One region of the Streptosporangium sp. NPDC051022 genome, then DNA from elsewhere that is predicted to be linked to it. Evidence: riboswitches for the same ligand, from Rfam matches in the RefSeq annotation. Region 1 holds a riboswitch; the other holds the start of a gene.
The links. A riboswitch is a leader RNA that binds a small molecule or an ion and turns the genes downstream of it on or off. The one in region 1 is predicted to bind glycine.
Positions count from the first base shown of each region.

Region 2: another riboswitch for glycine. It lies ahead of gcvP (aminomethyl-transferring glycine dehydrogenase); the one in region 1 lies ahead of gcvT (glycine cleavage system aminomethyltransferase GcvT).

Region 1 is NZ_JBFBCF010000002.1:447,635-451,407, reverse strand. It holds gene AB0N02_RS06040 (gamma-glutamyl-gamma-aminobutyrate hydrolase family protein) at 73-768, shown strand; glycine riboswitch at 987-1,085, shown strand; glycine riboswitch at 1,088-1,172, shown strand; gene gcvT (glycine cleavage system aminomethyltransferase GcvT) at 1,213-2,304, shown strand; gene gcvH (glycine cleavage system protein GcvH) at 2,301-2,690, shown strand; gene AB0N02_RS06025 (L-serine ammonia-lyase) at 2,787-3,773, shown strand, end outside.
Region 2 is NZ_JBFBCF010000022.1:99,981-103,753, reverse strand. It holds gene AB0N02_RS30570 (MerR family transcriptional regulator) at 1-65, shown strand, start outside; gene AB0N02_RS30565 (bifunctional nuclease family protein) at 145-615, shown strand; gene AB0N02_RS30560 (MerR family transcriptional regulator) at 850-1,380, shown strand; glycine riboswitch at 1,396-1,487, shown strand; gene gcvP (aminomethyl-transferring glycine dehydrogenase) at 1,646-3,773, shown strand, end outside.

The DNA of each region.
Region 1 (3,773 bases):
ATCGGTTGCCATCGAGAGCGCGCCGGGACGTGGATCTGCGCCCCACGTCCCGGCCTCGGCAGGAAAGAGATCATGTCCCGTCCCGTCATCGGCATCACCTGCTACGTCGAGCCCGCGAGGTTCACCGTCTGGGAGACGACCACCGCGCTGCTGCCGTACGACTACGTCGACCACGTGGTCCGCGCGGGCGGCCAGCCGGTGATCCTGCCCCCGGCGGGCGAGCCCGCCACGGTGGCCGGCCGTCTGGACGGGCTGATCCTGGCCGGCGGCGGTGACATCGACCCGGCACGGTACGGCCGGGCCCCGCACGAACAGACCGGCTACGTCCGCGACTTCCGCGACGACGCCGAGTTCGGCCTGGTCGCGGCCGCGCTGGAGCTGAGGATCCCGTTCCTGGGGATCTGCCGGGGCCTGCAGGTCCTCAACGTCGCCCTCGGCGGCAGCCTGCACCAGCACCTGCCCGACGTGGTCGGCGACCGCGCCCACGCGCCCGCCCCCGGCCTGTTCGGCCGGATGCCGGTACGGCCCGTCCCCGGCAGCCTGACCGCCGAGATCCTGGGCGCGGACCCCACCGAGGTGGCCCACTACCACCACCAGGCCGTGGACGAGGTCGGCACCGGCCTGGCCGTGACCGCCCGCGCGGCGGACGGCACGGTCGAGGCCGTCGAGCTGGAGGGACATCCGTTCGCCCTCGCGGTCCAGTGGCACCCCGAGGCCTCCGGCGAGTCCGCGCTCTTCGAGGCCCTGGTACGGCACGCCCGCCCCTGAGTCCGCCGCTCAGTCCGCCGCTCAGTCCGCCACTGAGTCCGCCGCTGAGTCCGCCACTGAACCGGCCGCCGAACCCGCCGCCTTCCCGGACGGCGGGCCCGGGCCGGCCCGCGAGGACGCCCCCGGCGGGAGGGCGCCGGGCGGGGGCCGGGAAGGAACGGGACGGCGCGGGGATTTCGCTCGGCCGGTACGTACGGTTAGGCTGGCCACGACACCGATGAACCCGTGCGGGAGAGCGTCCTGACAGCCAGGCCAGGACCCCTGAAGGAGCAAGCCCTCCCCGCGAACCTCTCAAGGCAAAGGACCGTGCGGGTAGGTGCCTCTGGAAAGCAGGCCCTGTGGCCTCGCCGAAGGTGAAAGTCCGGCAAAAAACGGGCGAAGCTCTCAGGCATCCATGACAGAGGGGGAGGATGCTCTCATCCGACCCCTGTCTGAGGTGCGAACATGTCCCGACCCACGCCGCTGCGCGGCGTCCACGAGGCCCTCGGCGCGACGCTGACCGATTTCGCGGGCTGGTTGATGCCGCTGCGCTACGGCAGCGAGTCCGCCGAGCACAAGGCGGTCCGCCAGGCGGCGGGCCTGTTCGACCTGTCCCACATGGGCGAGATCTTCGTGACCGGCCCGCAGGCGGGCGAGGCGCTCGACCACGCGCTCGTCGGCCACATCTCCGCTCTGGAGCCCGGACGCGCCCGCTACACGATGATCGTCGATTCCCGGGGCTGCGTGCTGGACGACCTGATCGTCTACCGCCTGGCCGGCGACGAGTTCATGGTCGTCGCCAACGCCTCCAACTACCCCCGGGTGGCCGCCGAGCTGACCGAGCGCTCCGGGGCCTTCGACGCCGCGGTGGAGGACCGCTCCGAGCAGTACGCGCTGATCGCCGTCCAGGGCCCCCGCTCCCGCGACATCGTGGGCGAGCTGACCGAGGCCGACCTCGACGGGCTCAAGTACTACGCGGGCCTGCCCGCGACCGTGGCCGGGTACCAGGCCCTCATCGCCCGCACCGGATACACCGGCGAGGACGGCTTCGAGCTGTTCGTCGCCGCCGCCGACGCCGAGCCGCTCTGGGCCGCGCTCACCAAGGCGGGCGAGCCGTACGGTCTGCTTCCCGCCGGTCTGTCCGCGCGCGACACCCTCCGCCTCGAAGCGGGCATGCCGCTTTACGGAAACGAATTGTCCGCGGAACTGACTCCGTTCGACGCGGGGCTCGGCCGTGTGGTGAGGTTTGACAAGCCGGGCGACTTCGTCGGCCGGGCCGCCCTGGAACCGCTCAGGGACGTCCCGCCGACACGTCGTCTGGTGGGTCTGATCGCGACCGGCCGCAGGGTGCCCCGCCACGGATATCCGGTGGTGCTCGCGGACGACGGTTCCGTCGTCGGAGAGGTCACCAGCGGAGCGCCTTCCCCGTCACTGGGCAGGCCCATCGCCATGGCCTACGTGGACAACGGCGTGTCCACCGGCCTGGCCGTGGACATCCGGGGTAGCCGTGAGCCGGTCGAGGTCGTTGAACTGCCTTTCTACAGGAGGAAAAAGTGAGCAACATTCCCGAGGACCTGCACTACACCAAGGAACACGAGTGGATCTCGGGCATCGACGACGGCCTGACCCTGACCGTGGGTGTCACCGCCTATGCCGCCGACGCGCTGGGTGACGTGGTCTACGTGCAGGTGCCCGAGGTCGGCGCGACGGTGACCGCGGGTGACGCGGTCGGCGAGGTCGAGTCGACCAAGTCGGTGAGCGACATCTTCGCACCGGTGAGCGGTGAGATCGTCGAGGTCAACGAGATCGTCGTGGACGACCCCTCGCTGGTCAACAGTGACCCCTACGGTGATGGCTGGTTGTTCCGCGTCCGCATCGAGGGTGACGCCGACGACCTGCTGTCCCCCGAGGAGTACGCCGCGCTCACCTCGGGCGAGTCCTGAAATCTCTTAGCTTGTGCCGTGATCATGCGCGTCCACCGGCGCGCATGATCACGGCGATTGAACCACGTGGAAGCACGTGAAGACAGGAACAGATCAGTGGCGATCAGCGTCTTCGACCTCTTCAAAATCGGAATCGGCCCGTCCAGCTCGCACACCGGCGGCCCGATGGCCGCCGCCCACAAATTCGCCAGAGGCCTCGACCAGGACGGCCTCCTGGACAAGACGGCAGGGGTCGAAGTCATCCTGTACGGCTCGCTCGGCCTGACCGGCAAGGGCCACGGGAGCGACAAGGCCGTCCTGCTCGGCCTGTCCGGCGAGAAGCCCGAACTCGTCGACGTCGACACCGTCGACGAGCGGCTGGCCGCCATGCGCGCCTCAGGAACGATCCAACTGTGCGGCACCCACGAGATCCCCTTCGTGGTCGGCGAGCACCTCGTCTTCGAACGCAAGATCTCGCTGCCGCACCACCCGAACGGCATGCGCTTCACCGCCCTCTCGGAAACGGGCGACACCATCCGCGAGAAGGTCTACTACTCGGTCGGCGGCGGCTTCGTGGTGGACGAGAACGCCACGGGCGCCGACCGGATCAAGCCGGACGACACCGTCCTGCCGTACCCCTTCACCACGGCCGCCGAACTGCTCGGCCACTGCACCGAGACCGGCCTGTCCGTCTCCGGGCTGATGCTGGAGAACGAGAAGGCCTTCGGCCGCTCGGAGCAGGAGATCCGCGACCGGCTGCTGAACCTGTGGCAGGTCATGACCGAGTGCGTCCGGCGCGGCATCGCCAAGGAGGGCGTGCTGCCCGGCGGGCTGAAGGTCAGGCGCAGGGCCCACCAGCTCCACCGGAGGCTGCAGAGCGAGGCGGCGGAGAAGGACCCGCTGCACGCGATGGACTGGGTCTCGCTGTTCGCCCTGGCGGTGAACGAGGAGAACGCGGCGGGCGGCCGGATCGTCACCGCCCCGACCAACGGCGCCGCCGGCATCGTGCCGGCCGTGCTCAGCTACTACGACCGGTTCGTCCCGCACGCCGACGACGACGGCGTGGTGCGCTTCCTGCTCACCGCGGGGGCGATCGGCGTGCTG
Region 2 (3,773 bases), on a different contig from region 1:
GCCTTCTACTGGAATTGCACGCCTCACTCCTGCGTTCCGCCGTGCGTGGAGACTTGGGCCGGTGAGAACCTGACCAGGCACTCGTCCCCCCACGAGTGTTACGTTGAACAAACCGGTCGTAATCCAGCGAAGACGGAGCAGCCCGTGTTGCAGATGGAGGTCGTGGGCGTTCGGGTTGAGATGCCCTCAAACCAGCCTATTGTCCTGCTGAAGGAGGCGCATGGGGAGCGTTACCTGCCGATCTGGATCGGCATGACAGAGGCGACGGCGATCGCCATGGCTCAGGCCGAAGAGCCGCCGCCCCGGCCACTCACCCATGACCTCTTCCGCGACGTGCTCGACGCGCTCGGTGTCCGGCTGAGCACGGTGAACATCGTCGCACTCCGTGACGGGATATTTTTCGCCGATCTCGTGTTCTCCAACGGGGTCGAGGTGAGCGCCCGTCCTTCGGATTCCATAGCCCTGGCGCTTCGAACGGGTGCCCGCATCTTCGCCAGCGAGGACGTGGTCCGGGAAGCGGGGGTGATCATTCCCGACGACCAGGAGGACGAGGTGGAGAAGTTCAGGGAGTTCCTTGACACGATCACGCCCGAGGACTTCGGCCGCGCGGGGTAGGAATTTCGGTGCATTTACGCTTCACGACGCGCCGGGTAGGGTCGTTGACTGATCTTGGTCCCAGTCCTACGGTGCAAGTGAAACCCGTGGCCGTGCGCAAACCCCCAGATCAGGCCGCGGGATGAGAGAAAGCCGGAGGTCCGCGTGGCGGTCAGCAGCGGCGAGGGTAGAAACGCCGACCAGGATGACCCGGAACGGCGCGGGGAGGCACGCCAGCGTGCTGGTGAGGCAGGTCTGCTGTTCGACGGGCAGCCGGTGAAACCGCCCGCCGACATCGGATACCGCGGCCCGACCGCCTGCGCCGCGGCCGACATCACCTATCGGCAGCTGGACTACTGGGCGCGCACCGGTCTGGTCGAGCCGACCGTGAGGGCCGCCCACGGCTCCGGTTCCCAGCGGTTGTACGGCTTCCGCGACATCCTGGTCCTCAAGGTCGTCAAGCGGCTGCTCGACACGGGCGTCTCCCTCCAGCAGATCCGCATCGCCGTCCAGCACCTGCGTGACCGCGGCGTCAACGACCTCGCCCAGATCACGCTCATGAGCGACGGGGCGAGCGTCTACGAGTGCACCTCGCCCGACGAGGTCATCGACCTGCTCCAGGGCGGTCAGGGTGTCTTCGGCATCGCGCTCGGCCGGGTCTGGCAGGAGGTGGAGGGCTCCCTGGCGGACCTTCCCGGAGAGCGCGCGGAGTCGGGCCAGAACCCTTTAGGCGATCACCAGGCGGATGAGTTGGCCCGTCGTCGCCGGGCTCGCCGCACGGGGTAAGGTTGGGGGCGCTGCTGACTCCGCGCGGGAGAGACCCCGACGCGATCGGGGCGCCGAAGGAGCAACCTCCCCGGAATCTCTCAGGCACCCGGTACCGCATGGACGAGGCGACTCTGGAAAGCAGGCGCGTCCGCCAGGCGTGTCTCACCGACGGGGAAAGCCTCCCGCCCGAGGGAGGTGAAACTCTCAGGTTGAGATGACAGAGGGGGAGATCCGGCATACGCCCGCGCCCAGCGCCGGTCTCCACCGCCTCGGGAGGCTTTCCATGACCGATCTGTCACCGCTCAGCGAGCTGACCCCTCTGCCGTTCGTCGCCCGTCACATCGGGCCCGCCGACACCGACCAGACCCGCATGCTCGAGGCGGTCGGATTCGCCTCGACCGCAGACCTGATCGCGGTGGCCGTGCCGGAGGCGATCCGGGCCAAGGACCGGCTGAAGCTGCCGCCGGCCGCGAGCGAGACCGAGGCCATCGCCGAACTGCGCGCCCTGGCGGGGCGCAACACCGTGCTCACCTCCATGATCGGCCTGGGATACCACGACACGATCACCCCGGCCGTCATCCGCCGCAACCTCCTGGAGAACCCGGGCTGGTACACCGCCTACACCCCCTATCAGCCGGAGATCTCCCAGGGGCGCCTCGAGGCCCTGATCAACTTCCAGACGGTCGTCTCCGACCTGACCGGGCTCGCCGTCGCGGGCGCCTCCCTGCTCGACGAGGCGACCGCCGCCGCCGAGGCCATGACCCTGGCCCGCCGCGCCGGCCGTACGGCCTCGAACGTGTTCGTGGTCGACGCCGACGCGCTGCCGCAGACCAAGGCCGTGCTGAGGACCAGGGCCGAGCCGCTCGGCATCGAGCTGGTCGAGAGCGACTTCACCGCCGAGTTGCCCGAGTGTTTCGGTGTGCTGGTGCAGTACCCGGGCGCGAGCGGCCGGCTCGGGGACTTCCGCGCCGTCGCCGACGCCGCCCACGCGCGCGGCGCCCAGGTGGTCGCCGCCGCCGACCTGCTGGCCCTCACCCTGCTGGCCGCCCCCGGCGAGCTCGGCGCCGACATCGCGATCGGCTCCTCGCAGCGCTTCGGCGTCCCGCTGGGCTTCGGCGGCCCGCACGCCGCCTACATGGCGGTCCGCGACGGCCTGCAGCGGCAGATGCCCGGCCGCCTGGTCGGCGTCTCCCAGGACGCCGACGGGCGCCCGGCCTACCGCCTCGCGCTGCAGACCCGCGAGCAGCACATCCGCAGGGAGAAGGCGACCAGCAACATCTGCACCGCGCAGGTGCTGCTCGCGGTGATCGCGGGCATGTACGCCGTCTACCACGGGCCCGAGGGCCTGCGGCGGATCGCCCGGCGCGTCCACCGGCACGCCGTCGTCCTGGCTGAGGGCCTGCGCCACGGCGGCGTCGAGGTCGTCCACGCCGACTTCTTCGACACCGTGCTCGCCCGGGTGCCCGGCCGCGCGGCCCAGGTCGTCGCCGCGGCCAGGGAGATCGGGGTCAACCTGCGCCCGGTCGACGCCGACCACGTGGGCATCACCTGCGACGAGCGGACCGAGCTCATCCACCTGGAGCAGGTCCTGGCCGCCTTCGAGGTCAGCGGCGCCGTCCTGGCCGACGTGGACGCCGCCGCGCACGACGCGCTGCCCGCCGCCCTGACGCGCTCCGGCGACTACCTCACCCACCCGGTCTTCCACAGCCACCGGTCGGAGACGGCCCTGCTGCGCTACCTGCGCAGACTCCAGGACAAGGACATCGCGCTCGACCGGTCGATGATCCCGCTGGGCTCCTGCACCATGAAGCTCAACGCGACCACCGAGATGGAGCCGATCACCTGGCCGGAGTTCGCCGGGCTGCACCCCTACGCCCCCGAGGACCAGGCCGCGGGCTACGCGGAGCTGATCGGGGAGCTCGAGGGCTGGCTGGCCGAGGTCACCGGCTACGACGCAGTCTCGATCCAGCCGAACGCGGGCTCCCAGGGCGAGTTCGCCGGCCTGCTGGCGATCCGCGCCTACCACAAGGCCAACGGCGACTCCGAGCGCGACGTCTGCCTGATCCCCTCCTCGGCGCACGGGACCAACGCCGCCAGCGCGGTCATGGCGGGCATGCGCGTCGCCGTGGTCGCCTGCGACGACAACGGCAACGTCGACCTCGACGACCTCGAGGCCAAGATAGACAAGCACCGCGACCGGCTCGCCGCGATCATGGTGACCTACCCGTCGACGCACGGCGTCTACGAGGAGACCATCATCCAGATCTGCGAGCGGGTGCACGAGGCGGGCGGCCAGGTCTACGTCGACGGCGCCAACCTCAACGCCCTGGTCGGCCTGGCCAAGCTGGGCGAGTTCGGGGCGGACGTGTCCCACCTGAACCTGCACAAGACCTTCTGCATCCCGCACGGCG